Linked DNA regions of Glaciimonas sp. PCH181. The main gene of each other region encodes a partner of the protein of the gene in region 2 in a complex. Links are inferred from orthologs where the notes say so. Each region holds a gene or a part of one and is shown on either strand. Other genes may lie near its edges.

The links.
Region 1: the proteins of tsaB (region 2) and tsaD are in contact, whole or in part, in a solved structure (PDB 4WQ4), measured with the Escherichia coli proteins. The link is inferred for Glaciimonas sp. PCH181 from one-to-one orthologs.

The regions. Positions count from the first base shown.
Region 1 is NZ_PYFP01000002.1:195,059-209,958, forward strand. What follows is about bases 3,805-6,729. They hold tsaD (tRNA (adenosine(37)-N6)-threonylcarbamoyltransferase complex transferase subunit TsaD), read right to left. Parts: upstream 5,818-6,729; coding sequence 4,792-5,817; downstream 3,805-4,791. Other genes in these bases: C7W93_RS13945 (DEAD/DEAH box helicase), read right to left, coding at 3,805-4,546; C7W93_RS13955 (zf-HC2 domain-containing protein), read right to left, coding at 5,869-6,060; C7W93_RS13960 (sigma-70 family RNA polymerase sigma factor), read right to left, coding at 6,167-6,729. In the rest of the region: cobA (uroporphyrinogen-III C-methyltransferase), read left to right, coding at 1-708; C7W93_RS13935 (LysR family transcriptional regulator), read left to right, coding at 1,012-1,926; tRNA glutamyl-Q(34) synthetase GluQRS, read left to right, coding at 2,007-2,924; more of C7W93_RS13945, read right to left, coding at 3,035-3,804; more of C7W93_RS13960, read right to left, coding at 6,730-6,736; DNA-binding protein YbiB, read left to right, coding at 6,988-7,986; C7W93_RS13970 (cation:proton antiporter), read left to right, coding at 8,316-9,527; C7W93_RS13975 (YbdK family carboxylate-amine ligase), read left to right, coding at 9,630-10,817; C7W93_RS13980 (NAD(P)/FAD-dependent oxidoreductase), read left to right, coding at 10,871-12,067; C7W93_RS13985 (Wzz/FepE/Etk N-terminal domain-containing protein), read left to right, coding at 12,160-13,071; rpsU (30S ribosomal protein S21), read left to right, coding at 13,184-13,396; C7W93_RS13995 (GatB/YqeY domain-containing protein), read left to right, coding at 13,624-14,076; dnaG (DNA primase), read left to right, coding at 14,088-14,900.
Region 2 is NZ_PYFP01000001.1:157,458-173,359, reverse strand. The notes cover bases 5,873-8,589. They hold tsaB (tRNA (adenosine(37)-N6)-threonylcarbamoyltransferase complex dimerization subunit type 1 TsaB), read right to left. Parts: upstream 7,719-8,589; coding sequence 7,026-7,718; downstream 5,873-7,025. Other genes in these bases: C7W93_RS00740 (LysR family transcriptional regulator), read right to left, coding at 8,538-8,589; C7W93_RS00745 (thioredoxin family protein), read left to right, coding at 8,109-8,537; rimI (ribosomal protein S18-alanine N-acetyltransferase), read right to left, coding at 6,538-7,029; C7W93_RS00760 (uracil-DNA glycosylase family protein), read right to left, coding at 5,873-6,541. Outside these bases: C7W93_RS00785 (S-(hydroxymethyl)glutathione dehydrogenase/class III alcohol dehydrogenase), read right to left, coding at 1-397; DNA repair protein RadA, read right to left, coding at 453-1,829; alr (alanine racemase), read right to left, coding at 1,948-3,036; lysophospholipid transporter LplT, read left to right, coding at 3,292-4,554; C7W93_RS00765 (DUF1853 family protein), read right to left, coding at 4,606-5,649; more of C7W93_RS00760, read right to left, coding at 5,630-5,872; more of C7W93_RS00740, read right to left, coding at 8,590-9,452; C7W93_RS00735 (hypothetical protein), read right to left, coding at 9,715-10,050; C7W93_RS00730 (ABC transporter ATP-binding protein), read right to left, coding at 10,107-10,832; C7W93_RS00725 (arylesterase), read left to right, coding at 10,873-11,601; C7W93_RS00720 (SurA N-terminal domain-containing protein), read right to left, coding at 11,807-13,741; C7W93_RS00705 (HU family DNA-binding protein), read right to left, coding at 14,120-14,416; lon (endopeptidase La), read right to left, coding at 14,722-15,902. UniProt on the Escherichia coli protein: Required for the formation of a threonylcarbamoyl group on adenosine at position 37 (t(6)A37) in tRNAs that read codons beginning with adenine.

The DNA.
Region 1 (14,900 bases), on a different replicon or contig from region 2:
GCTGATTTAATTACGGTACGTGGCGCGCGGATTTTAGCGCAGGCAGACGTGGTGTTGCATGATGCGTTGGTGACGGAAGAAATGTTGGCGCTATGCCCGCAGGCGATCAAAATTCTTGTGGGAAAGCGTTGTGGGAAGTTGTCCACTGCGCAGCAATTCATTAATAAGCAGATGATCGACAATGCTCGGAAATTTGGTGTTGTGGTAAGGCTTAAGGGTGGCGATCCGATGATGTTTGGTCGGGCCGATGAAGAGTTGCGTGCGTTGGAGAATGTTGGAATTGAGGTTGAGGTTGTGCCCGGTATTACTGCTGCGCTGGCTGCCGCTGCTTCGGCGCAGCAGCCGCTGACTAAACGTGGGGTTTCGCGTAGTGTAGCGTTTTTTACGTCTAGCACTGCACCTGGCGAGGCTGATCAAACTGTTATTCCTGACTGCGATACGTTGGTGCAATATATGGGTGGGCGTGAAGCTACGGCTACGGCGCAGCGGTTGCTGGCACAAGGACGGGTGGCCTCTACACCAGTTGTTGTGGTGGAAAATTGTAGTCGTGCGAATCAGAATATATTGCGGTTGCGGTTGGATGAGTTGGAGAGTGGTTTGGCGCAGTGCGAGGGGCCAGTGTTGGTGATGATTGGGCAGGCCTTGGCTTCGCGTGTTGGGCGGGGTTTGGCGTATTTGGACGAGGCTGATACGCAGAATGTTGCTTAGTAGTGGTGATGGATTTATTTCGGTTCGTAGATGGCTAATAACGTTAGCGCTCCGTTGATACAAGCCGGGGGCGGCCCATCGGTTAATCCGGTGGGCTTTTTTACTTATAGCAGTATGCCTGCTACGTTAGTACTGCATTACCTATTAATGCAACTATGACATTATTAACAATCTAATCCGGTCTTATCAATTGCTCAGATCATCAAAATAATCTTCGCTTTTTAATCATCGCTTCAGCCGCTCTTATTTTCCCTATATCATGCAATAAATGTCCAAAAATGATACTGGCGTACACCTCGGCTTATGAATTTAACGCTGGAAGCATTACAAATCCTCGATACCATTGATCGCAAAGGCAGTTTCGGCGCAGCCGCTATTGCTTTAAATCGCGTGCCGTCGGCGCTGACTTATAGTATTCGTAAGCTGGAAGAGGATCTTGATGTCCTGCTCTTTGATCGCAGCGGTCATCGCGCAAAATTGACGGTCGCCGGTCTGCAATTATTGACCGAGGGGCGGCACTTATTGCTTGCGGCGCAAGATCTGGAGCGCAGAGTCAAGCGCGCTGCGACGGGTTGGGAAGTTGAACTGCGCATCGTTATCGATACCATCGTGCCTTTTGAAGCGTTGATGCCGCTAATTGCTGCCTTCGATCGCGAAAATGCGGGTACGCGTTTGCGTATTTCGCATGAGGCGCTCTCGGGCGTGTGGGAAGCCTTGATCAGCGATCGCGCAGACCTCGCCATTGGCGCGCCGCTCGATGGTCCTGACCATATCCGCATGAGCGGCGATTTTCAAACCCGTCAGCTACGCACTATCGACTGGGCCTTCGCAGTTGCGCCGCAACATCCTCTGGCTTCGATAAAAGAACCCTTAACCGCCAACATGATTCAACGTTATCGCGCCATCGCGGTCGGTGACACAGGGCGCGTTTTGCCTAGCATGACTTCAGGTTTGCTGATCGGACAAGATACGTTAACAGTGCCGTCAATTCCTGCAAAATTACAAGCGCAACTGAATGGTTTGGGGTGCGGTCATTTGCCGCGACGTCTGGCTGAGCCATATTTTGCTTCCGGCGCGTTGATTGAAAAAGAAACATGCGAAGCAAAGCCCGGCGTCAGAGCCCAAATCGCATGGCGAACACCGGTTTTAGGAAAATCTCTTAAATGGTTTATCCGTCAATTGGATAATCCCGCTACGCTTGATAGCTTACTTGGATAGTTAAATTGATATCAGATAATGATGTTTACACCAGATTTCTACGATTATTAGACGTTCTTATTTTTACGCAGTAACTCAAAATGCCCTATACAAACCAACGCGCCGGACAATACATCGGACGTTTTGCCCCCTCGCCTACCGGACCATTACACGATGGCTCTCTAGTTGCCGCGATGGCAAGTTATCTGGATGCCAAAGCGCATCAGGGAGCCTGGCTGGTAAGAATGGAAGACGTGGATGAGGCGCGCACTGCCCCATGCGCCGCCGATGCAATCCTGAATGCCTTGACGACCTTGCAAATGCATTGGGACGGGGCAGTAGAATTCCAAAGTAATCGGGGTTATTTGTATCAAGACGCCTTCGATAAACTGGGAAGACTGGCCTATCCCTGCGGCTGTACCCGTCGCGAAATAGTCGACTCTCACGTGGGTATTACAACCGACGGCGAAGCGGTTTATCCTGGTACTTGTCGTGCCGGCTTACCAGTTGGCAAAGCAACGCGTTCCTATCGTTTGCTGGTGCCGGAAGTCGGGCAACCAGCTGAACTAATTCGCTTTGAAGACAGATTGCAAGGACTGATACAGCAACATCTGGCAATTGAGGTGGGCGATTTTGTACTGAAACGTGTGGATGGATTTTGGACGTATCAATTAGCGGTGGTGGTGGATGATGCAGCGCAGGGCATCACGCATGTGGTGCGCGGAACCGATCTTTTGGACTCAACGGCAAGACAGATTTATTTGCAACGGCAACTGCATTTGCCAACCCCCGTTTATCTGCATGTACCAGTCATCACCAACGCCAGCGGCGAGAAACTATCTAAGCAAAATGGTGCACAACCGCTGGATTTGACGCAAGCCCTGCAAACTCTGATTAAAGCAGCATGGTTTTTAGGATTGGAAATCGGGTATGTGACGTCGATTGAGGCATTTTGGCCGCTGGCCGTGGCCGCGTGGGAAAACCAACGGCGCGTTGAACGGCCAATACAATTGCAGTAAGGGTCAATATTCGGAAGAATGCAGACCATTCCTATTTTTTCGACAGCAATGAGTGTGAGAAAGAACGTAAAACTGGTGATTGATCTATGCAATCACCAGAAAGCGAATCTTTAACGCTTCGGCATACCACCCAATAAAGCTGCAACCTTGCCTTTAGATCTGGTCGTGGTAGCAACCGACTTACTATTTTGCGCGCTCTCGACAGAGGACAAAGTCGGCTCGTAAGGCTTCAAAAACCACGGATCTATTTTTTCCTTGCGCGGCAACGATGCATAGGCGCTGCGGGTATGTTGATTACTGCGATCGGTCGATCCCGAACGGGTATCTGGTGACCGCGTGTCAGTCCGAGTGTTGCTACGAGAGTCGCTATCATCCCGACGCGGTGAACGTTCACGTTCGGCAACCCTTGGTTTCGGTGCGAAGCCAACCAACTCGGCACGCACAAATTTGTGCTTAATCATTTTTTCGATATCGACCAACAATCGTTCGTCTTTATCGGTATACAAAGAAATGGCATCGCCTGAAGCACCAGCGCGACCGGTACGGCCAATACGGTGAACGTAATCTTCGGCGTTATATGGCAAATCAAAATTAATGACGCAAGGCAACTCGGCGATATCCAGACCCCGGGCAGCAACATCGGTCGCAACCAATACTTCAATCTCACCTTGCTTGAAGGCTTCTAGCGCAGCCATCCGTTCGTTTTGACTCTTATCACCATGGATTGCAGAAGCATTGACGCCTTCGCTTTCCAAATGTTTCGCCAAACGCGATGCACCGATTTTAGTATTCGAAAAAACGATTACCTGCTTTAAATTGCGCTCACGGATAATAAACGATACGGCATCCAGCTTGGCCTGATCCTCGACCCGATACATGGTTTGCGTGACATTATCAGCCGTCGCGTTGCTGCGTGCGACTTCGATTGTGACCGGATTTTTAAGAAAACTACCTGCAAGCTTTTTAATTTCAGTCGAAAACGTTGCCGAAAACATCAGGCTTTGACGTTCTTTCGGCAACAAGTTAATAATGCGCTGCAGATCAGGCAGAAACCCCATATCGAGCATACGATCAGCTTCATCCATCACCAGAATCTGGGTCTGCGACAAGCTAATGGTTTTTTGCTGTACATGGTCTAGCAGTCGTCCTGGCGTAGCGATCACTATCTCAATACCAGAGCGCAATGCCGCAGTTTGCGGTGCCATGTCAATTCCGCCAAACACCACCGTGGCGCGCAAAGCGGTATGACGAGAATAGGCTTTAACGTTTTCTGCGACCTGATCGGCCAACTCACGGGTCGGCGTCAAGATCAAAGCGCGCACAGGATGCCGGGCCGGAGAAGCGCTGGTATTGGCATGCGCCAGTAATAATTGAATAATCGGCAGTGCAAATCCTGCTGTTTTGCCAGTTCCGGTTTGTGCTGCACCCATGACGTCACGGCCTTGCAGGACAATAGGAATGGCCTGGACTTGAATCGGCGTTGGATGGACGTAACCCTGATCGCTCAGCGCCCGCAGAATGTCTGGCGACAATCCAAAATCTGTAAAACGTGGGGGCGCAGATGCTTCGGCATCGGACGCAAGGAGGTTTTCTTGTTGCTGTTCAGACTGAGTGTCAGGCATGGTAATTGGCGGCCTTGCGCGCTAAATCGTTGAATCGTTAATCGATACCGACAGGCGCTGGCACTATTGCTTTCAATGAATTCGTGATTTCGTGTCAACTTTTACATCAGGCCAAAGGTTCTGGAGCAACCGTTTGACCGTATCCAAGCTGAAGCGATAGGGGTGTATAACTGTCGTTAGAACAGCACACTTTTGCATTACAGTCCAGCATTATACGCCTAGCTGCCACTTTTCCTCGTGTTGGTTCAGATACCCAGTTGATCTAGCGGCCAACGCGGTCGTACATTAAAAGCATAGTCACGTTGCGCTGCTTCTGGCTTACGTTGCAAGCGCATTGCACCGGCAAATGCGATCATCGCACCATTGTCGGTACAAAACTCCAACTCGGGATAAAACACTTTGAATCGGCGCTTCACTGCCGCAGCATTTAAGGCCTCACGCAATTGCTGATTGGCACCGACCCCTCCGGCGATCACTAAGCGATTGAGGCCAGTTTGTTTTAATGCAGCGAGACATTTGACGACTAACACCTCGACCAGCGCATCTACAAAAGCGCGTGCAATATTGGCTTTATCTTGCTCGCAAATATTGGACGTTTGTTTTTTTACCAAGGTGAGTACGGCTGTTTTGAGGCCAGAAAAACTAAAATCCAAATTCTTGGAGTGCAACATAGGCCGCGGTAATTGATACGCCGACGGATCGCCAAATTCTGCCAGTCGCGATATCGCTGGTCCGCCGGGATAGCCAAGGCCGAGTAATTTGGCTGACTTGTCAAAAGCTTCGCCAGCCGCATCATCCAAAGTTTCGCCCAGCAACGCATATTGCCCGACGCCATCAACTCTCATTAATTGCGTATGTCCGCCGGAAACCAGTAGGGCAACAAAAGGGAAATTCGGTGGATTAGACGCCAGCAGTGGCGACAAAAGGTGGCCCTCTAAATGGTGCACGCCCAACATCGGCTTGTCTAATGCCAGTCCCAGACCGCAAGCAACGGAGGCACCAACCAACAAAGCGCCTGCCAACCCAGGCCCTTGAGTATAAGCAATGGCATCGATTTCACTTAACTGAGTATTGCCTTCCGCCAAAACTTGTTGCAATAAAGGAATGGCCCGACGGATATGATCTCGCGATGCAAGCTCTGGCACGACTCCGCCGTATTGTTCGTGCATCGCCACTTGTGAATGTAATGCGTGCGAAAGCAGCCCGCGCTGCGTGTCGTATAAAGCTATGCCAGTTTCATCACAGGAGGATTCAACGCCGAGAACGATCATGGTAGGGATGAGTTTTTACAATCCAGCATTGTAATGGAAAGTGTCTTCGCTTTAATCTTTCCCCAAGCGCTGCATCGCATCACGCAAAAAATGTATGTGCTGCGAAAAACGCGTACACGCAGTACAAGTCCATAAATGGACCCGCACGCGCGCCCGATGCAACGGCGATAGTCTGCGATCTTGTGCTTCAGATAGCAGGCTTTGCGTTTCTCGGCAGGTAGGAAATAAACGATGACGTGGCATGAGTAATTGGTCCGGCTAAAAGGTCATAAAGTGTAGTCGTCGCAAGACCGAAAAAATTACATTAAATAAAGGATAGGCTATTTTTGCCACCTTTATTGCCATAATATTAACCAGGCTGCACACCAAACCAGTTCATTTGTAAACATTCACGCAAACGCGTGCGGGCGCGATAGAGAAGAACCCAGGCATTGGCGCTGGTAATATCCAGTTCTTTGCAGATGGCATCGGTATCGAGCTCGAGCCATTCGCGCATCATAAAAATGCGTCCTGTCTTGGCTGGTAATTTATCAATACAGAGCTGCAAAATATCAAAAAACTCTTTGCGCTCAAGTGTCCTATCTGGGCTGCCCCAGTCAGGCAAAGCCTCTACCGCATGATCTTTACTGGTGAAAAGCGCATCCACCATTTCGGCGTCGCTACGTTCGTCATAGACATCGTCAGTGAACTGCACTTCACGCTTACCGCGCCGTAACTGATCAATTAACTTATGTTTGAGTATGCCGATGACATACGTCTTAAACGAAGATTGCTGTTGAAATCTATCCGGATGCTCCATCACGGCAACAATAGTTTCCGAAACGGCATCTTCCGCCAGACTCGTATTACGCAATTGAAGTTGCGCGAACCTGACTAACTGGGGGCGTAGCGCTTGAAGATCACGAGGGTCAACTGCCATAAATAATCCAGCAAATTAGTATAAAAAATGCTTCCAAAAAGACAAGCGGTGCGGCTAACGTTAGAAATACCGCTATTATGCGGATAAATCGGCTTAGCGTATCAGGCATCAAAGCCGCTGAGCGCATCGCCAACGGCACCAGACTGTCGACGATTCTACCCGACTGTTGAGAGGTCGAATCTACGAAGCAGTAAAATTCAGATACTTCGACCGTTAATCTTTACGCAATCTACTATTGGCAATATTGTTATATGCAAAATACCTTATCTACGGACCCATTTATAGCTGCCCGCTTCATCAAAGAGATCGGACGCGGCAAAGATGGCGCTCGCAGCCTTTCTCGCTCCGACGCACACGACTTATATGCGGCAATGCTGGACGGAAGGGTATCTGATCTGGAGATGGGCGGCATTTTGCTAGCAATGCGTATTAAAGGAGAATCAGTCGATGAAATCGCCGGTTTTCTCGATGCTGCTGAGGCCTCTTTTGCGCCTTTATCAACCCCAGACGCAGCATCGATTTACGCGCCGGTTGTCATCCCCACTTACAACGGCGCCCGCCATATGGCCAATTTAACGCCATTACTAGCGCTGCTGTTGGCACGCGAAGGCATCCCAACGTTAGTGCATGGTGTGCTTACAGATACAGGCCGGGTCGCAACAGCAGAAATTTTTACTGCGCTTGGACATACGTTTTCTACTAACGTCGAGCATGCGATGCAATGCTTCGAACGGCAACAACCAGCTTTTATGCCGATTACCGCATTAGCCCCAAAAATGTCGCGTTTGCTGGATATGCGCCGGATATTGGGCGTGCGCAATTCGACGCATACCTTAGTCAAAATCATGCAACCGTTCAGCAAACCGGCGCTGCGCCTGACTTCTTATACGCATCCAGAATATCTCGTGATGCTGGGCACCTATTTTAAAACCACCGCGGCAGCAGAACGCGGCGATGTTTTTCTGATGCGTGGTACCGAGGGTGAAACGGTTGCAAATGCAAAAAGAGCGCAGCAAATTGAATGGTTTCACACCGGAACACACACTACGTTAGTAGAAAAACAAAACGTCGCCGAAGAAATCCCGGCGCTGCCGGAACAACGAGATGCTGCCGTCACGGCACGCTGGATAACACAGGTTTTAAAGGGAGATATCTCGGTACCGAAACCAATTGCAGAACAGGTGGCGCACTGCAAAGAGGTTTGCAAAACGCTGAAACTGCGGCAAAATCCCGCTCAACCCAGCCATTAAACGCCATCGATAAACGGAACTAAACCGATCTTTAGCTGACAAATTACGAGCAAATAATCTGGCCGGTATGAAAGCGCACTACTCGTGTTAGGCTAAGACAGCTATTACATGCGGTAAAGTCAACGCTATCAATTTACTCACAACAGGAGATCACGCTAACCTACGCTTTATTAATTCAGAGTAATTCTGTTTTAAGTCTTATGTCGTTTTTCCTCTCAATCAACTTCTTGCGCCACACTCTATTCGCACCGACAAAACCGATACCATCTACGGTTGCACGGTTATGGCAAGCACAGCAAGATCAATAAAACTAACCTTAGGGAGTATCCATGGACTGGGCTCTTCCATCCTTTGCCCTAGCAGATCCTCTTCAGTGGAATGCACTGTTATTGTTTGGCAGCTTGCTGCTATTCGGGTTGCTGGGCGGCTATATCGCGACAAAAACGCCTTGGGTTCCCCGGATTACCGGTTACTTAGTGGTCGGTTTCATACTGGGCGTCGGCGGCTTGGATCTGTTATCCGGCGATGTTCTCAAACTGGCAAATATTTTCGCTGATATTGCGGTCGCACTGGTCGTGTATCAACTTGGACGTTACGTAGACATCGGTTGGCTGCGCCGCGAAAAATGGTTGCTGGCAACTGTGATGCTGAGTTCAGCCTTATGTTTTGTGTTTGTAAGCGGTGCGCTAATATGGATCGGCACCTCAACCGTGCTCGCATTATTAGGTGGTGTGCTCGCCATCGCAACGGCACCGGCTGTAATCATGGTGGTAGTCAGGGATTTGAAGGCTGAGGGTCAAGTGACGAGACGGTTGGCTGCGATGACGGCGTTAAATAATTTTGTCGCGATCCTGGTGGCGTATGCATTACTGCCAGTCATTGCACATGAAGGCACAACGCCCTTCATCACAATGCTGGCACATACCGCGTATTCGCTCGTGGGATCGATATTGCTGGCATATGTGACGTATCGGCTGATGATCCCATTGGCGCGCCTGCTGGGCCGGCAGCCGAGTCGCCAATTCGTACTCGTCATCGCTGTGATCTCGCTGGCCATTGGTGCTGCCCATGCGCTGCAATTACCGGTATTACTGACAATGCTGGTGTTTGCCATCATGTCCAAGAATCTCGACCATCAGTACGATTTGATGGAATTAGAGTTCGGGGTCGCCAATGAGTTATTCATTGTCATGTTATTTGTCACCGTCGGCGCTTCTATCCGCCTCTCGGACTTGTCGATGGTGGGCCTCTCGGTTGTCGTCTTAATCGGTGCGCGCTTTCTGGCGATGGCGTGCGGGGTCTTTACCTTCGCCCATTTTGCGCGGATGAAATGGAAACAAGCGGCGTTGATCACCTTAGGCACATTGCCCATGACCGAGGCAGGTCTGGGTTTGATGCAGACTATTTCTTATCTTTATCCTCATACCACGGCAGATGTCCTGCCCTTACTGGCCGGTTGTCTGATCGTGCTGGAATTATGCGGACCGATAGCGACGCAATTTGCGTTAATTAAATCGGGTGAGAGCGGACGCGAAATTTAACTATCGGACTGATGCGAAAACCCCCGGTGCGCAAAATAGCAATACTTGCGCCATTCGCATCAGCCCGCAAATCATTGGCAGCAGCAGGCCAGCGGAGAAAACATGATTGATAGCGCAGACACAAGCACGCTGGAAACCCCGGCTATTTTGCCCTTTACCTCTTCGACGCCCTTTACGATGGGCATCGAACTGGAACTACAACTGGTCAACCGACGCAATTACAACCTGGCGAGTGATGCTGTCGATTTACTAACGTGGATTGAGCCACGCGAGCTGCAAAAACAAATCAAGTTAGAAGTAACGCAGGGAATGATCGAACTTAATTCTGACATCCACACCAGCGTAGCGACCTTGATTGAAGAGTTGAAAGGTTTGCGCTCTGCACTCAATAAGGGTGCGCAATATCTCAATATCGACGTTTCCGGCGGCGGTGCGCATCCGTTTCAGCACTGGAACGAGCAACGCATCACGCCAAGCGAGCGCTTTAATCACTTGCATGAAAAATATGGCTATCTAGCCAAGTCTTTCACTGTCTTCGGCCAGCATATTCACATTGGCGTGCCTAACGGCGACGATGCGATGTATTTAACGCACGCTTTTTCAAGATTTGTGCCCCATTTCATTGCACTTTCTGCCGCTTCGCCATTTTATCAAGGCGCAGATACGCAATTCGAATCTTCGCGTAGTAACGTCGTACGGGCGTTTCCACTTTCCGGCACGGCCCCGGTCAGCCACCGCTGGACAGAGTTTGAACGGTATTACGACGAGTTGCTGCAGATGGGCATTATCGACAGCATGAAAGATTTTTACTGGGATATTCGCCCCAAGCCGGAATACGGCACAGTCGAAATTCGTGTTTGCGATACCCCGCTGACCATTGAGCATGCCGCGCATTTAGGATGCTATGCCCAATTGCTGGCACGTTGGATACTGACTGAACGCCCGTTTGTGATCAGCGATGATTTTTATCTGCTCTACGAGTTCAATCGCTTTGAGGCTAGCCGCTATGGACTGAACGGCTCTTACGCAATACATGGTGAAACGTTGGCGATGTCATCCAAACAATCAATATATGACCATTTGCTGAAACATTTGCAAGATCTGGAGCGCTATACTCAGAATGACGCCGAACGATCAACGCTGAAACGTTTGAGTCATATGGCAACTGCGCGCCTCAGCGACGCCGACTGGCTGCGAAAAACATTCACGCAACGCGGCTCTTTGAATGACATGATGCGACTTTCCTCGGAATTATGGATGGGGGAAACACCTCCACCTTACTTTCAATAACTCTCTTTTATCTGCTTTAACGTAATATTTAAACAACGGTTAAGTAACAATTAATGGCAAAACAATTTGATGTCGCCGTAATCGGCGCAGGGGCCGCTGGCATGATGTGCGCAGCAGTGGCAGGCCAACGCGGTAAAAAAGTGGTCTTACTTGACCACGCAACCAAACTGGCGGAAAAGATTCGGATTTCTGGCGGTGGTCGCTGCAACTTCACGAATGCTGCAGCGGCCCCCCAACACTATTTATCGCAGAACCCGCATTTTTGTAAAAGCGCCCTGTCGCGTTATAGTCCGCAAGATTTTATTAGCTTAGTAAAACGTTATCGCATCAATTATCACGAAAAACATAAAGGTCAGCTCTTTTGCGACGATTCCGCAGAACAAATTATTGCCATGCTAAAAGCAGAATGCGCACTCGGTAACGTTAGCTGGCGCATGCCTTGCAGCGTGGCCAGTATCGGAAAAGAAGGCGACTTATTCAGAATTGATACTGGTACAGGTGAAATACTGGCCAATAACGTCGTGATTGCCACAGGTGGTCTATCGATACCAAAAATCGGCGCCACCGATTTCGCTTATCGCATCGCACACCAATTTGGCTTAAAGATGATTGCCCCAACCCCCGGCCTCGTGCCCCTGACATTCGATGCGCATGGATGGCAGCCCTTTGCCCCATTGGCGGGGATCGCCTTGCCTGTTGAGGTCGTGGCCGGAGAGAAGAAGGCACGCGGCTATTTCAAAGAAGATTTGTTGTTCACGCATCGCGGTTTATCCGGCCCGGCAATTCTACAAATTTCGAGTTTTTGGCAATCTGGCCAACCTCTGAGCTTGAATTTATTGCCAGAACTGGACATCGCAGAAACGCTGATAGAGGGCAAAACCTCCATCAAAAAGAATTTCGGTAATTTATTGTCTCAATGGCTACCAAATAGACTGGCGCTTGGCCTGCTAGAAGCAAATGGCATTGATCCTGCCGCCCGAATCGCGGATACTCCTGACCGGATTCTGAAAAAATTGAGTGATTCGATCAATCGCTGGGCTATCGTACCAAGTGGGTCCGAAGGCTACCGCAAGGCCGAAGTTACTCTAGGCGGAGTAGATACCCGAGAATTATCCCAACAAAGCATGATGGTCAACAAAGTCCCAGGATTACACTTTATTGGGGAGGCGGTCGATGTCACAGGTTGGCTGGGTGGCTACAACTTTCAATGGGCTTGGGCATCTGCGACCGCAGCAGGCTTGTCGCTTTAACCTTACGTTACAAACTTAAACATATTGATGTTGTACAAACTGCTACAGTTGCAGTGAGATTTATTCGTTACCGCACTTGAAAGAGATACACCATGTCAGACCAACCATCAAAAAATGGCTTTATCTTCGATAAATCCTCTCCGGATGCAACAGCAGAGTTCCTAGATTTAGCCAAACTCGGGGGCGTGCTTAAACGTCAATGGATAATCGTAGTAACATGCATCGCATTGGGCGCAGTTGTCGCTGTGGGACTACGGCTCACTCTTCCGTCAAAATGGAGAGCGACAGCAACTTTACAAATCGGTCAAATGCCATTGACTACCCCCACCAAAGATTCAATTCAAACCGTGTTGGTGGAACCGCCAGCACAAACAGTGGAACGTCTGAATCAGCGCGATCTGGAAGATAAATCGCTTGCGGCATCAGGATTGCCATTGGATGAAAGCACTGACAAAAACACGGCGTTATTTCGCCAATCCCTTAAAGGAGTGGTCGTCAAAAACACCAATTTCATTGAAATAAGCCTTTCAGCCTACTCCATTCAAGATGCTAAAAAATATTTGAACGCCGTTGCCCGATCCCTAATTGCTCTACATGATCTGCGCATGGCACCAATATTAAAAAATGTGAATACGCGGGTCGCAGCCAACCTCACGCAGATGGCAGACGCGCAAGCACAGCGCACGCGCTTACAGGGAATAATAGCCAGCATGGGGCAACCGAAATCGGACGGTCATTTTGCCCCGCATATTGTCGCAGTAGACTTACTGGCAAAGCAGGAGCAACAAATACAAGATCTGACAACGGAGCGCACACTGCTCTCCGATTTATTGCTGCCATCGAATACCTACCCAACTACGGTAATTGATGCTGTATTTGTGCCAGATCGGCCCTACTTTCCGAAACTTTCAGTCTTTCTTCCCATCGGTGTATTGCTAGGCGCAGCACTGGGCATCGCCCTGGCACTTCTACGCGACTGGAAAAAAACTAAGAAAACCGTGTGAGCTTTGCCACATTTACACTAACATTTACACACAGGCGGTTAGATAACTTCCCTTTATTCTTTTCGCCTGCTATAATCGCCCTCTTCCCAATTTAACAATGGTTTGAATTTACATGACCACAATTCGTCTTAAAGAAAACGAGCCGTTCGAAGTCGCCATGCGTCGCTTCAAGCGCACCATCGAAAAAACAGGTCTATTGACCGAGTTGCGCGCACGCGAGTTTTACGAGAAGCCGACAGCTGAACGTAAGCGCAAGCTAGCAGCTGCAGTGAAGCGTCATTACAAACGCATCCGCAGCCAGCAATTGCCGAAAAAGCTGTACTGATTCTTCACCGCACATGTTGCGGTGCAAAGACAAGAATTACAAACCCGCTCCGGTGTTGTTCCGCAGCGGGTTTTCCCATTTAACTGCGACTTACGCAGAATACTTCCGCAAGGCAAGGAGATTAAAAGACTCATTAGTCTTATAAATCCTTCGCCGATCCGGCAAGATAGCATTCCGCGGCCGGGCAGTTTACGCAAATCCTATATTGATTTTATCTGGAGATTCACATGGGCCTCAAAGAGCAAATTACAGAAGATATGAAGGCCGCGATGCGTGCCAGAGAGACAGCGAAACTCAACACAATTCGTCTGATCACTGCTGCAATGAAGCAAAAAGAAGTCGATGAAAGAATTACCTTAACCGATACGCTAGTTCTTGCCATCATTGAAAAAATGATCAAACAACGCAAAGACTCGATCACGCAATTTGAGGCTGGCAATCGCCAGGATCTGGCCGATATCGAAAAAGCGGAACTCGTTATTCTTACCGCATACATGCCAGCAGGATTATCTGACGCAGAAATTCATGCAGAAGTTGCCGCAGCGGTCAGCGCCAGTGGCGCCAAAGGTCCGCAAGACATGGGTAAAGTGATGGCAATACTAAAGCCAAAACTAGCAGGACGCGCCGATTTGACCGTAGTATCCGGGCTGGTCAAAATCGCCCTGTCAGCAAACGCTTAATTTAAGCCGGCGTGATCCCACCATCCTTTATTCAGGATTTACTGACCCGCGTTGACATCGTCGACGTGGTGGGCCGCTATGTTCAACTCAAAAAAGGCGGCGCAAACTTCATGGGTTTGTGTCCGTTTCACAACGAAAAATCACCTAGTTTTACAGTTAGTCCGACCAAACAGTTTTATCACTGCTTTGGCTGTGGCGCGCACGGAACAGCGATTGGATTTTTAATCGAGTATTCCGGCCTCGGCTTCGTCGAGGCAGTCAAAGATCTAGCCCAAAACGTCGGCATGGTCGTGCCGGAAAATGACGATAAAATTCCACCAGCACAGCGCGCCGCCTATCAGGCGCAAAACCTCGCCCTGTCAGAAGCGATGACCATCGCCTGCGACTTCTACCGACAAAATTTGCGCTCCGCACCGAATGCAGTGGCATATCTCCAGGGCCGCGGATTGACCGGCGAAATCGCTGCAAAATTCGGACTTGGTTATTCAATAGACAACTGGGACAGCTTACGTACCGTTTTCCCTGATTACGAAGTCACTGCGCTAGTCGAATCCGGCTTAGTCATTGATCGCACGGACGAAGAAGGTAACAACCGCAAACGCTATGACCGTTTCCGTGATCGCATTATGTTTCCTATCCGCAATACCAAAGGCCAGGTTATCGGTTTTGGGGGGCGGGTCATGGATCATGGCGAACCTAAATACTTGAATTCTCCAGAAACACCCCTATTTCAAAAGGGCAGCGAGTTATATGGTTTATTTGAGGCACGTCAGGCAATTCGCGACGCCGGTTATGTATTGGTGACAGAAGGCTATATGGACGTA
Region 2 (15,902 bases):
AAATAGGCTTGCCATCAATCGAGAAACGACTCGTCGCATCGGGCATTAATCCTCGTCCCTGCGTGGAGCGGATCGACTGGCATAAATTGGTTTTTTTCGATAGACAAAATTTGCATTCGCGACACTCTGGGGTATAGAGCGGAATGACGTGATCATCCTTCTTCAGACTTTTAACACCCGGCCCGACGTCCACGACGATCCCTGCGCCTTCATGACCCAGAATAGCTGGAAAGATGCCCTCTGGATCAGCGCCAGACAACGTGTAGTAATCGGTATGGCAAATGCCGGTGGCCTTGATTTCGACCAACACTTCGCCTTCGCGCGGACCGCCAAGCTCGACTTCTTCTATCGTCAATGGTTGTCCGGCTTTCCAGGCAACAGCTGCTTTGGTTTTCATGTTTATTCCTTTGACGTTGACTTACGTTAAGACTTTGCGCGCCGATGCATCAGCGCTATTCACCGGCGTCGCGTATTTTATTGAGCGCATCATCAATCCGCTCGACACCGATCACGGTTAAACCTTCAATTTTTTGTTTCGGCACATTTGATTTAGGAATTACCGCAATGGAAAAGCCTAATTTTGCGGCTTCACGCAGACGCTCCTGACCACGCGGTGCTGGTCGAATTTCGCCCGCTAACCCCACCTCGCCAAACACCACTAATCCGCGCGGCAATGGTTTGTTACGCATCGACGAATTGATCGCTAACAATACTGCCAAATCAGCCGCAGGCTCGGTAATTTTTACGCCGCCGACAGCGTTAATAAAGACATCCTGATCAAACGCTGCAATGCCTGCATGCCGATGCAAGACGGCCAGCAACATCGCGAGACGATTTTGATCCAGACCGACCGACAAACGACGCGCATTTGGCGCATGCGACGCATCGACCAACGCCTGAATTTCTACCAACAAGGGCCGCGTACCTTCTTGCGTCACCATCACACATGAACCGGCGACCGCAACATCATGCTGCGATAAAAATAAGGCAGAAGGATTAGACACGCCCTTCAGGCCTTTTTCTGTCATGGCAAACACGCCCAACTCATTAACGGCACCAAAGCGATTTTTGACGGCGCGCACCAGACGAAAACTGGAATGCGTATCGCCCTCAAAGTACAACACCGTATCGACGATATGCTCCAAAACCCGCGGTCCGGCTAACGCGCCCTCTTTGGTGACATGGCCGACCAGAATCATCGTGATGCCCGATTGCTTGGCGACACGCGTCAATTGCGCAGCGCATTCGCGCACTTGCGCAACAGATCCGGGAGCAGAAGACAAAGCGTCGGAATAGACCGTTTGAATGGAATCGATGACCACGACTTCTGGTTTATGCTCGACCAAGGTATTAAGAATTTTTTCTAGCTGAATTTCGGCTTGCAGCTTCAAGTCTTTGGCATCTACCGCCAGGCGCTTACCGCGCATGGCGATTTGCGCGCCAGATTCTTCACCACTGACGTACAACACTTTTTTGACGCGGGATAGATTCGCCAGTGCTTGCAATAACAGGGTGGATTTACCGATACCGGGATCGCCACCAATCAGCACCACGCCGCCTGCCACTAATCCGCCGCCGAGTACCCGATCGAACTCTTCGATGCCGGTGCCAAAGCGTGGCACATCAATCGCGTCGATTTCCGACAAGCTGACTACCGGTGCCGTTTGCGCCAATCCCTGATGCTGATTTGAGAAGCGATTGCCACCACCTACATCAACGATAGTTTCTACCAGTGTGTTCCATTGACCGCAAGCCGGACATTGTCCTGTCCATTTATTGGCAACGCCGCCACATTCAGTGCAGGTGTAATTGGTTTTTGCTTTGGCCATCAGTATCGGATTCGTTTCCATCAAAAATTAACAACATTGACCGTTGCTTACGGCATAACCAAATAAGTGCAAAAACATTGACGCAGCGTTATGCGCCGCGTCAATGCCAAACTAAATATCAGATTTCGACCATTTTTACCCGTGGCGCAACTGCGCATAACAACTCGTAACCGATCGTCCCCGCCGCATGCGCTACGTCATCGACAGACAGGCCATCTCCCCACAGCAAGACCTTACTACCAACCCGTACGTTCGGAATGTGGGTCAAATCAACCGAAAACATATCCATTGAGACTCGCCCTACAGTACCTGTGCGCACGCCATCGACCACCACTGGTGTGCCGGTTGGTGCATGACGCGGGTAACCGTCAGCATATCCGCAAGCGACTACGCCGATAACCATCGGCTCCTGGGCAACAAAACGGCTACCGTAACCAATGGCTTCACCGGTGGCGATTTTTTGAATACCAATAATCTCGCTGGTCAATGTCATTGCCGGGCGCAATCCGAATGATTCAGCAGTCTGACCGCCCGGCGTAGCCCCGTAGAGCATGATACCCGGCCGCACCCAATCCGAACGTAACTCCGGATGCATTAGATCAACGGCAGAATTGGCAGTGCTACGCTCACCGGGCAGGCCGGCAACGCCCTTCTCAAAACGCGCCATTTGTTCTTGCAGCGGCAACCCGGGATTTTGCGCATCGTCAGCATTGGCAAGATGGGTCATTAACGTGATATTGCCAATCTCTGGCAACGCACGCAAGCGCGTATAAGCAGCGCGAAAGGCTTCTGGCGGAAAACCAAGACGATTCATGCCGCTGTTCATTTTAAGGTGCACGTTTAACTTAAAAGAACGCGGCTGGGATGGCAAAATTTGTTCAAGCAAATCAATCTGCTCACCACAGTGCACCGCCGTTTCAAGCTGAGCCGCGATGACCGCATCCAGATCGGCAGTGTCAAAAAATCCTTCTAATAGCAAAATTGGTTTTTCCCAGCCGAGTTCACGCAACCGCAGGGCATAATCCGGCTCGACCAACGCCAGACCATCCGCGGCGGCAAAGCCGCGCAGCCCGCGCTCCAAGCCATGGCCGTAAGCATTAGCCTTTAATACTGCCCAGACTTTAGCATTTGGCGCACGCGCTTTCGCAACTTGCAGGTTATGTTGAAGAGCGGAAATATCAATGGTGGCGATGATTGGCCTTGGCATAAGAATAGCTTTAGCAGATAGTTGGAATGAGTTGGTATTTTACCGGATGCGACGCCAACGCGAATCGCCGAATCCCATTCAAGCGCAACAAAATCCGATCAAGTGCCATTAAATTACGCATGCCCAATCAGTCTGAAAGCATTGGCCGCACCTTACGCACAGCGATTTGAAATGCAGCGCGCCATAAATTTGGGTTAGCGATATTTTCATGGTATAAAGCAGGCCGGAGACATTGAGTTACTGTTCAAGATGCGGATGAATCGCGGTTTTTATACCATTATGGCGGCGCAATTTTTTTCGTCGTTGGCTGATAACGCCCTGCTTATTGGGGCGATTGCATTATTGATAGAAATGTCGTCGCCGACCTGGATGACGCCATTACTCAAACTGTTTTTTGTCTTGTCTTACGTGCTTTTAGCACCTTTTGTCGGCGCGTTCGCCGATTCGCTGCCAAAAGGCCGCGTTATGTTCTGCACCAACTTAATTAAGATTTTGGGTTGCGTGATGATGTTCTTCAGTATTCACCCGTTGCTGTCTTACGCGATGGTGGGCTTCGGCGCTGCGGCATATTCCCCTGCAAAATACGGCATTCTGACTGAACTATTACCCCCTGAAAAACTCGTCGCCGCGAATGGCTGGATCGAGGGTTTGACGGTCTCATCCATTATTCTTGGCACCGTAATGGGCGGCTCACTAGTCAACCCGCATGTCTCTTCTGTGCTGTTAACGCTGCATGTGCCGGTGCTGAACTGGAGTCCGAATACTCCCACCCAGGCAGCGTTAAGCGTTATCGCCATACTGTATATAATCGCCGCCATATTCAATCTAAAAATCCCTGATACGGGTGTCCGCTATCCCCACCAAGAACGCAATCCAATCAAACTTGTAGCCGATTTTGCAAAATGCAATGCCATTTTGTGGAAAGACAAGCTAGGACAAATCTCTCTCGCAGTCACAACGCTATTTTGGGGTGCAGGGGCAACTCTCCAATTTATTGTATTGAAATGGGCTGAAAAATCACTCCATATGCCGCTCGACAAGGCCGCCATTCTGCAAGGCGTCGTCGCCGTTGGCGTGGCTATTGGATCGATTACAGCGGCGCGCATCGTGCCATTGAAGAAGTCGCTGTCAGTGATGCCGATGGGTATTGTGATGGGTTTAGTCGTCATGTCGATGACGTTAGTCCATTCAATTTGGGTAGCCTACCCCTTGCTGGTACTGATCGGCGCTTTGGCTGGCTATTTTGTGGTTCCGATGAACGCGCTACTTCAGCATCGGGGCCATGTCCTGATGAGTGCGGGCCACTCAATCGCAGTACAAAATTACAATGAAAATTTATCGGTACTGACTATGCTAGTGCTCTACGCACTGCTGGTAAAACTAGACGTGAACGTCAATTTCGTCATCATCATGTTTGGCCTGTTCGTAGCGGGTACGATGTTTTTAGTGATGCGCAAACATGCTGCCAATCAAAAAGAACACGATTCGCTGGCATTAATTGGTGAGCAAAAGCATTGAGGAAGGGAAGATTGTTCTTAGCTGGCCAGATTTTTGCATCCCACCGGCTGATCAGACTTCTTTATCTACCTTAATCGTTGCTAGTCTGCGCTTCTCTGCGGCGCGTGTAGCCCAATCGTCTGGCACAACAAATCCTCGCGTAGTCTCCAGCTCATCACCCCCGCTTGGTCGCAGTGTAACCAATAAGAGTGGCGACCGATCATGACTAAAATGTGCTTCCAAAGCATCCCGCGTTTCAGCCGCATTTAGCGTATCTTTGCGTGCAGCCTTTGCCGGGGCTAACCAGCGCAGTCTCGGCAAAATCAGATAGCGCGCAGTGTCATCGATCATCAAAAGTGACAATGCAGACCAATAGCCACGGCAATGCTGCCCTGAGACACCAAGCGCGCCGGGAACAACAAAATCCTGATCCGGATAGAACAGCCATCCCTTCACCAATGCGCGCGCCGAGACTACTGGTGCGTTCAAATAACTTTGAGCAACAGGATGTTGGCCGAGGATTAATTGGCGATGAAGAATTTTGTTAATTTTTTGGCCTAGTGAATCCGACAAATTGGGCCCGACAAAATCATCTGCCACTGGCTCAGCACCGCGCATTTCCAGCAAATAAAATTTAGTCGCAAACTCCCAATGTACAAGTCCGGCGGCCTGCTGCAATAGAAAATCAAACTCACCGAGTGTGCTGCCCTTGTCGGTCCTGACCTGCAAACCGTGCGCCACCAACAGATGATGTTGTTGAAAGTAAAATGCCATCAGCTTTTCGGCATATAAACCGAGGCGCGTTGATGACAACGTGCCGATGAAAGTATGCAAGGCAAGGCGCTTTTCCGGCTCACACTCCAGCGCTTGCAGCCATCTGGCAGTTTGATGATGTCCATCGCCATCATCGGTACCAGCGATATGTGCGATCTTGCCTTGCCATTGCGCTGCATGGATATCTAGTAAATCGGGCGCATCCAGCAGCCACGCAAGCGCTCTTACATGCGGGTCATTAAGATGATTCCAGCGCTGATGAAATTGGACCTGAAAAGCACCCGCCTGACTTGACGATGCTAGCGCGGAAGAGCTAGACGCATTATTCGGCGGCGGGTGCATAACACCTCAGTGCCAGGCATAAGTCATCCCACGCCTTGGCTTTTTCTGATGGTTTACGGAGTAAGTAGGCCGGATGATACGTCACCACCAGCGGTAATCCGGCATAGCGATGCACCGTTCCGCGCAATGTAGAAACCGGCGTCGTCGGATCGAGCGCTAATAGCGACAAGGCGGCGGTTTTACCTAATGCCACCAATACCGTCGGCTGGATGAGTGCAATTTGGCGCTGTAAATACGGCAGGCAAGCGGCCACCTCTTCTGCCGATGGCGTACGGTCCCGGCCATTGTCATCCGTAGACCGACATTTAACGATATTGGCAATGTAGGCATTTTCGCCACGCTTGACGCCGACCGACGCAAGCATATTATCAAGCAGCTTACCAGCAGGCCCGACAAAAGGTTCGCCCTGTCGATCTTCTTCGCGCCCTGGGCCTTCACCAATAAATAGCCATTTAGCGCTTTCGTCGCCAACCCCAAAAACAGTATGTTCGCGACCATGGCATAAGCCGCACTGCGTGCATTCGGCCACTGCCGCTTTAAGCTGGCGCCAATCCATCGTAGCGATATTCGCTTTTAATGCCACGGCATCGGCAGCAGCGTTATGCAGATCTAGCTTAGGCGCAGCAACAATCACTGCGGGCACAGACGATGGTGCATTGTCCCAAGCGGTCATCATATCGTCGACCGCTGGAATTTGAGAAAGGACCGGCGTTACTACCGTTGGCGTGATCGGCTCAACGGTCGCCACAACAGGCACCAATGGCGCAACAGTTTCTAGCGGGGCATACTCTATTTGCACTATTTCCTGATAAGGCACGGCATATCTACGCACCCAAAGCGGGCCAACGCCACACTCCTCCAGAAAAGTCGTTCGTCGCGTCGAAATATTCATAGTGACAAGCGCATGACGATGGCATCTTCACGGCTATCCCCAGCGGCTGGATAGTAGGCGGGACGCATGCCAATCCGTATAAAGCCATAACGCTGATAAATCGTGATGGCACGTTGATTTGATGGCCGCACTTCAAGCAGCACCGACGTCATAGCTTGCTCTCGCGCCAGCGCGACTACCTTGTCCAACATGCACTTGCCAATACCACGCCCATGTAAATCGCCATGAACGCTAATATTTAATAAATGCACTTCATCGACCACCGACATGGAAAAAAAATAGCCGATCAAACGATAGTTGGCATCGCGGAGAATCCAGCATTGATAGCTACTCTGGATTGAATCAACAAAATTACCGTAAGTCCATGGATGTGAATACACGCGGGTTTCAATGTCGACTACTTCGTCCAGGTCCTCAATTGTCATCGGCAGAAAGGACAGTGGCAACGCCAACATATTTTCTCCACGTTGGTCGAGATTGAATGTCATGCCAACACCTTGGCGGCGCGTTCAGCCGTAGTAAATGCCACTTTGTTGCGTAAATAGAGTGGTTGTGCCTCAGAGGCGGGCAAGCCCAAACCTTGCTGAAACGCTTGCAGACCAAGCTGCGCGATCTGGCGCGCGTGCGGCATGAGCGCTGGCTGCGCATTTATCGCAAATGATGCGTCAGTAAATTGCTCGGCGTAAGCTGATAATCCGTTACCACAGGCCTGAACAATGCCTGAGGGTGCTACCAATGCTGGCGCCGAAAGCGTCGGCTCGACTATCACTATCCACGCATCGCCAACGTAGCGATATTGGGCCCAATACACCTCGCCCATACGCGCATCCAACACGCTCAGAACATCCTTTGCACCATGCGCTTCATAGCAGGCTTGGGCCATTGCGGCCAGAGTCACTATCGGCAACACCGGCAAGTCGGCACCAAACGCTAAGCCTTGCACAATCCCGCAGGCAGTGCGAACGCCGGTAAATGAACCCGGACCCACACCGAATGCCAGCGCATCGCACTGCGCCAGGCTGACTTCGGCTTCTGCCAGCAGGCTTTGTATCATCGGCAGGATAGTTTGCGAATGGGTTTGAACACCAGCGGATTCGCGGCTAATTACCTGACCGTCGCGCAATAATGCGGCGGAGGCAAGTTCTGTAGAAGTTTCAATGGCAAGAATAATCGGCATAAGCGCTATTTTACCGCGACCGCCCGTGCAAGCGCAGTTTCTATCAACGCTTATTCGATGGTTAAACAATGTTTTGCTGCAAGGCGGAATGAACAGGAGTCCGTGACAGTATAAAGCGCCACGTATTTCCCATGAGAAACTGATCGGCTGAAATAAGCTTGACTCAACAAATCCACCACGAGGTGTCCTCAAAATCCCATTGCAGCCAAAAAATTACTGGAAATCGCTCATCGAACGAACAGCGCCTTAAAACAAACATTGATCAAAAATTCGCTGAAAATAGGGGCAAGCGCCATGATAGCCATCATTTATCTTGGGCAAATTTACAACCAGTGAACTGCAATATTTTACTAGCCCCACGAAAAAGTCTAGTCACGGTAAAATGCGCGCATGCCTGTCCTGATTATTAGCAATGAAAACCGCCCGCAACTGGCCCAGATTCTGGCTGAAGACGGCTGGGTGGTCGCTTGCCTGTGCGCGGCATGGTGCGGAAGTTGCCGTGAGTACCAAACTAACTTTACGGCGCTGGCCTTACGCCATCCCGAGGCGCGCTTCGTTTGGATCGACATTGAGGATCAGGCTGATCTGATGGATGATCTGGACGTTGACAACTTTCCTACCCTGCTGATTCAGCGCGGAAAAATCGTGACTTTTCTGGGGCCGGTTGAACTCGATTTACGGCTAGCTGAAAGATTATTTTTAGCGCAACATAAGAAAAGTCCGACCGATCTGGCGATTGAAGCAGATAGCTCCGCAGAACGCCGACAATGGCAGAGCAATGGCAATTTGGTATTAAGGCTTCAGCAAGCGGCGAATTAGTTAGCCAGCCAACCAGGGATCGCGATCCGGATACGGAAACTGCGCCATCATAAAATCGACAAAGCTACGCACCTTGGCCGACAATAACCGGCGACTTGGATACACCATTTGCACAGATATTTTACTAATCTGATGTTCGGGCAATACACGTATCAGTTTGCCTGTACGCAAATCATCGCCAAGTGAATACGAACTACGCATGGCGATCCCCATTCCAGCAAGGGCGCAGTGGCGTAACAGGTCTGCATTATTCGATATGACTTTGCCAGTGATGGGCACCGTGGACATCCCATCCGGGGACTGAAAAGTCCAATGATGGCGAAAATTCTCCAAAGAAAAATTTAGACATGCGTGTTGTTGCAGGTCTTCCGGTAGTAACGGCATGCCATGCTTGAGTATGTACTCCGGCGACGCACATAACAGCACATCGGCGATCCCCAACTGACGCGCTACCATGCTGACATCGAACTTCTGGAAGACAGTAAAAATACCGACATCAAAACCTTCTTCTACCAAATCGACCGTGCGATCAGACATTGTCACATCCAGCACGACGTCTGGGTATTGCAGCGAATATTGTGGCAACAAACGCGCCAACTGCATTTGCCCGAAACCGATGTGGGAATAGATATGCAAGGTTCCGGCAGGCTTTTTCGACACCGCGGAGGCAACTGCATCGGCCTCATCAATTTCTGCCAGAATACTGCGAACCCGCTCCAGATAGGCCTGTCCTGTCTCAGTCAACGACATTCTGCGCGTCGATCGATTCAACAAGCGCGTGCCAAGATGATTCTCCAGCTCGGCGACGTGCCGCGTGACAACCGCATTGGACAACGCCAGCGCCTGCGCCGCGCCTACAAAACTACCTTGTTCAACGACTTTTGAAAAAACCCGCATTGACTGGAGACGATCCATATTTTTACTAACCCTTTATTTCAGGCATTTTCTAGTCGCCTTTTAACCATTTTCCGTCAACTTTGACTATTCTCTTAAACGCAACACCAACTATAACCATCCGAGTACTTACCGGGTCCTGCCAAATTTATTTGAAGATCAACTGCTAAAACTAGCAGACAAACAACATCAAGGACTTACGCAACTGCGAATGTAATTGACGTTTAGTTTCTTCGATGGTCGGCAGCGCTTTATATGTGACGCAAAAATACTCACTACAAAATTAGCGCAAAAAGAGCGCCATCGCAAAGCCCAATGCCACCAATGCCACAGCCAAAGATAACCACGCTATACGATTAGCCAGTCGCAACCGTCTTTCGGTCGCTACTAACGTACGCTCAAGCGCCGGTACTGCAGTTTTCAATTGCTCGGCAAGTGCCTTGATATCTTGAATGTTTTGCAGCGATGCGTTTTGCAATTCAGCCACTTGCTGCTGCAAAATCTCTATCTGGCTAGTTTCATTACTGCCTTTACGCTTTGTAAAAACAGGCTTGGCAACGGTAAGAATATCGCCGAGGTAAGGAAGAATCGCTTTTGCTACTGGAAGCCAGGCAGCCATATATTTCCTTCCCGTTACGTGAATTACTAAAAGTTATCGATTACCGTCAGGACAGATCAAAAAATGTGCGCGTCGCTGGGCGAAGTGTCACCGTGGTGCAGCAAGCGCCCGGCAGCAATCGTTATAGTCTGACGACATTGCATCGCTATTGAGGTGTCATGCGTCACCAACACCAACGTCGAACCACGTTCCTGATTAAGATCGAACATTAACTGGATCACAGCGTCGCCAGTGGCAGCATCCAGACTACCGGTCGGCTCATCAGCGAACAGCAAAGGTGGCTCTGTCACAAAAGCGCGCGCTAACGCAACCCGCTGTTGCTCGCCGCCAGATAAATATTTCGGATAATGGCGCAAGCGACTTGATAAGCCGACACGCCCTAGCATGATCTGCGCTTTTTCTTTGGCATTGACATTGCCGTGCAATTCTAACGGCAACATAACATTTTCTAAAGCATTCAAATGGCTCAGTAATTGAAAGGATTGAAATACGAAGCCGAGCTTTTCCTTGCGTACACCGGCACGTCCATCTTCATCCAGCGCAAAAATGTCGACACCATCAATTTTCACAGTGCCGCTGGTTGGCGTATCCAAACCGGCTAACAGGCCTAGCAATGTCGATTTACCAGATCCTGAAGCACCGACGATCGCCAACGTAGTACCCGCATGAACGGTAAAATTGATATCGTTAAGTATCACTAGTTCGCCACTGGCATCAGCGACGCGCTTGCTCAGGTTTTGTGCGACTATCGCAAAATCCCGTGCAGGCATGATAGCTTGCATTGAAGAAACATCAGAAGTATCAATCGAAGAGGATAGCGGCATGCGGATTATCAGTAGAAAATGTGGAAATATTATTCGGCGTTGGCGCGAGCAGCCATCGCTCACAGCAAATCGGTCAGGAAAAATCAACCGCATCTCGCGCCGCAATGTTTTGCTGACCAGCTTGATTAGTGTACTCGCGGCCTTTGGTACGTTGTCTTCAACCAGCGCTCATTCTGCATCAAAATCCATTCTGGTGTTGGGCGATAGCCTATCAGCGGAATATGGACTGGCCCGCGGCACTGGCTGGGTGGCACTACTTCAGCAACGGCTGCAGACACAACATAGCGATATCACCGTCACAAATGCCAGTATCAGCGGCGAAACGACTAGTGGCGGCAACACGCGACTACCGGCCCTTTTAAAACAGCGCCCCAATATTGTCATCATCGAACTCGGGGCAAATGATGCGCTGCGCGGGCTTCAACTAAAAGCGACAGAATCCAATCTGCGCACGATGATCGCGGCCGCACAAAAAGCACACGCCAAGGTACTACTTGTCGGCATGCGTATTCCACCTAACTATGGTCGTGACTATACAGAGAAATTTTTCGGCTTATATTCGACCGTTGCACAACAGACTAAAGTCGCTTTAGTGCCTTTTCTGTTGGAGGACATTGCCAATAAGTCGGCGTTATTTCAAGCCGACCGCATTCATCCGATAGCAGAAGCACATCCGACCATGTTAAATAATGTATGGCAGAAATTACAACCCTTAATCAAGAACTAATATTCATTCTAATTAAGGTAAAAAGAGCGAAATCGAAGTCATTGCGTACCAAGATTAAGGCAATAAATTCAATTGCTTATGCTCACGATAAATCACTCGATGCAAATATCAGAACTTCAGATTTAGAGTTAAACTTGGGCTCAGCTTGGGCTCAGATCAAAAAAAAATGCCACTTTGCAGTGGCATTTTTTTCGCTAGAGCTATTTTACTTTGATGCAGAATTGTCATCCGGCGCGGCGCTGGCAACAATTGGTTTTAGTATTTTTACCGTGGCCTTCTGCTTCAGAACCTCAACATAAGCACTCATTTCCTGCTGCGCTAATGCAGATGTAATCTGCTGTTGCTCTGACTGTCTACGCGCTTGATCCACTGTCGCTGGCTGAGCAACTTTACCGATACGATAAATAGCATAACCTTGTTCTGGCAGCGCAACGCCAACATACGCAGGCAACTTGCTGGTATCAGCCTTCATCACCGCTTCAAATACATTCGGTGCAATCCCCTGATGGTTGACACGCGAAACTGTTTTCACAGCACCAAAATCAGCAGTATCATCTTTTGCCTTTAATTCGGCCAATTTAGAAACGCCAGTCTTTTGCGCTAACTCAGCTTCTGCGGATTGCGTAACCTTCGCTCGCACAATTTCTTTGACATCTTCAAATGCCTGAGTCGTCACCGGCTTGTAGCTAATAACATGCCCGGCAACTAAAATATTTGGTGCGACTTCAATTGCTGCAGTGTTGCGCTTATTCTTTATTGCGCCATCTGCGAATATCGCCGTAAGGAATTTTTCATTATTATAGGCTACGGTCGGTGCAACGCCAGGATTTGGATGACGCCCCAGATTCGCAACTGTTTGAATAGACAATTTCAACTTATCAGCTACGGGTTGCAGACTATTTGCCTGTTCATACACAGTATCGCTAAACAACTCAGCCATCTCTGCGAATTTTTTCGCGGCCAACTGTTTTTGAATTTCGGCAGCGATGTCATCCTTGACTTGCGCCAATGGCTTGACTTCTTCTGGCTTGATACCCGTCAATTGAATGATGTGATAACCGAAATCCGACTCAACCACATCGCTGATCTCACCTTGCTTGAGTTTCAACGCAGCATCGGAAAATGGTTTGACCATCATGCCTTCGCCGAAATAACCCAAATCGCCGCCATGTTCTGCTGAAGCTGTATCTTGAGAATTTTCTTTCGCCAACTTCGCAAATTCAGTTGGATCTTTACGTACTTGTACGAGCAAACTCTCGGCCTTTGCTTTAGCTGTAGCTTTATCCGCAGCGGTAGCATCCTTGTTAACCGTAATCAAAATATGGCTTGCGCGACGTTGCTCAGGTGTTGAGTAACGCTTCAAGTTCTGTTCGTAATAAGATTTAACATCTGCATCGCTAACTTTGATCTGCGCTGCTACTGCCGCGCTATCCAGCACGACATATTCTGCTTTAACTTGCTCAGGGATTTGGAATTGCTGACTATTTTTGGTGTAATAGTCTTTCAGCATCTCATCGGTGACTTTTACCTGTGATGCGTAGGCGCTGGTTTTGAATACCAATTCCTGAATATCGCGCTCTTGATCATTGATATTTGAGAAACGCAAAGCCAGCGATTTAGGCACGAATGCAGTAGCTTGAATTGCACCGGTCAATTGCTGCAATGCCAGGTCCTGACGCAGGCCAGCTTCATACACTTTTGGCACTGTACCTTGCGCGGCGAGTAAGCCGCGGTATTTTTCATTGTCGAACTTGCCGTCCGTACCTTGCAACTCTGGAATACCAAGTAACGTTTGCTGTAGCGTTAAGTCTGACACCATGAGATGCTCACGCGTCACTGCTGCTAATTGTGCGCGTTGCGCAATTAGATTCTCCAAAACGCCTTGCTTGGCCGCTGGCGTGTCAAACATTTTGGCGTCGAATTGTGCGCCGAACATTTGTCGCATGCGATCCATTTGCTGGCGCTGGGCCGCGTCCAGTTCTTGTTGCGTAATCGACTGACCAGCGACTTTCGCGACGGTATTGGCACTGTCACCAAAGCTGGTATAGCTCTGTAGACCAACAAGAGCGAAAGAAGGAATGATCAACAATAGAAGCAGAAACTGCATCAAACGTTGATGGGAGCGAATAAACTCGAACATGGCAGCCAATCAAAGACAAATTGCTAAAATCACTAGCAGATATGAAAAAAGGCGAACTTTCGTTCGCCTTTTTAATTCTGGCGGAGTGGACGGGACTCGAACCCGCGACCCCCGGCGTGACAGGCCGGTATTCTAACCAGCTGAACTACCACTCCTAAAACTACGTATTGCAAAAATTTTTTCAAATTTAATCGCAACTATATTTGTTTGACTATCTGGTGGGTGCTGAGAGGCTCGAACTCCCGACCTACGCCTTGTAAGGGCGCCGCTCTACCAACTGAGCTAAGCACCCTACAGTTCATATCTAAACCAAATGTGATTTAAAACAGAGGGCTAAGCTAGTCAAACAATTGACGTTTGTCACCACGCCAAAGACAATTAGTTTACAGCATCTTTCAGCGCTTTGCCAGGCTTAAATTTAGGAACTTTGGCGGCATCGATTTTAATTGCCTCACCCGTACGCGGATTACGACCAGTACGTGCGGCGCGCTTACCTACCGAAAAAGTACCGAACCCAACTAAGGTGACAGTACCGTTCTTATGCAAAGTAGTTTTAACGGCACCAATCAATGCATCTAAAGCCCGTGATGAGGCCACTTTGGAAATATCTGCCGATTTGGCAATATGCTCGACCAGTTCAGTTTTGTTCACTTCAAGCTCCCTGAAAAATGAAATTTTGGATAGTTTTCTCGCGCGGACTATCTACAAAAAATCACGGCGAAGAACGTAGAACAAATCTATCGACCTCATTAAACAAGCGGTAAAGCGGGGTGTCAAGCGGTTTGCCCTGATCTTAAATGGATTTAACCAAAAGTATCATTTCCAAAAATAACGTTAGTGGGCAGATTTTTTCAGATAAAAAAAACGCCCTTTCAGGCGCTTTTTTTCAGATACTTCAAGCAATCAAATATCAACACAATACTCAAAGCACTATTTCGTTTTGCTGCCTATCGCACTAAACATGCGATAGGTTTACTTACTTAGTGCTTAACGACTGTCGTATCCGTTTTTTCACCAGACTTAGCGACCGCTGCCGCATCGACGACTGCTTCTTCGTCGGTGAGAGGAACAGGTTGCCGTTCCAGCGCAATTTCCAAGACTTTATCGAACCAACGCACAGGTACAATTTCAAGCTTATTTTTTACGTTATCAGGGATATCAGCAAGATCCTTGACGTTTTGCTCTGGAATCAATACCGTCTTGATCCCACCGCGATGCGCTGCCAATAGCTTCTCTTTCAAGCCACCAATCGGCAATACTTCCCCGCGTAACGTAATTTCACCCGTCATTGCCACGTCGGCCCGCACCGGAATCCCTGTAAAGATCGATACCAGAGCGGTTGCCATTCCAATCCCCGCCGAAGGACCGTCTTTCGGCGTTGCACCTTCCGGCACGTGAATATGAATGTCAGTCTTCTCAAAAGCTTCGTTCTTGATACCAAGTTTCTTAGCACGACTACGCATCACCGTGCGCGCCGCTTCTATCGACTCTTTCATCACATCACCGAGCGTACCGGTCCGGATGATTGCGCCCTTGCCTTGCATCGCTACGGCTTCGATAGTAAGCAGTTCGCCACCGACTTCAGTCCAAGCAAGTCCGACCACTTGGCCAACTTGATTTTCTTTTTCAGCAACGCCGAAATCAAAGCGACGAACACCCAAAAATTTATCGATATTTTTGGAGGTGATGGCGACTTTTTTCTCCTGTTTTTTCAACAGAAGCAACTTCACCACCTTGCGGCAAATTTTAGAGATTTCACGCTCTAGCGACCGCACGCCAGCTTCCCGTGTGTAATAACGAATGATGTCGCGAATAGCACTGTCGGCGACACTAATTTCATCCACCTTCAAGCCGTTATTCTTGATCTGCTTAGGCAGCAAATAACGCAGTGCAATATTGGCTTTCTCATCCTCTGTATAGCCGGACAAACGAATTACTTCCATCCGATCCAGCAACGCTGGCGGTATATTGAAAGAGTTCGACGTCGCCACAAACATGACATCCGACAAATCGAAATCAACTTCGATGTAATGATCGGAGAACGTATGATTCTGCTCCGGATCAAGCACCTCAAGTAACGCCGAAGAAGGATCGCCGCGGAAATCCATCCCTAACTTGTCAATTTCATCAAGCAGGAACAAGGGATTACGGACACCAACCT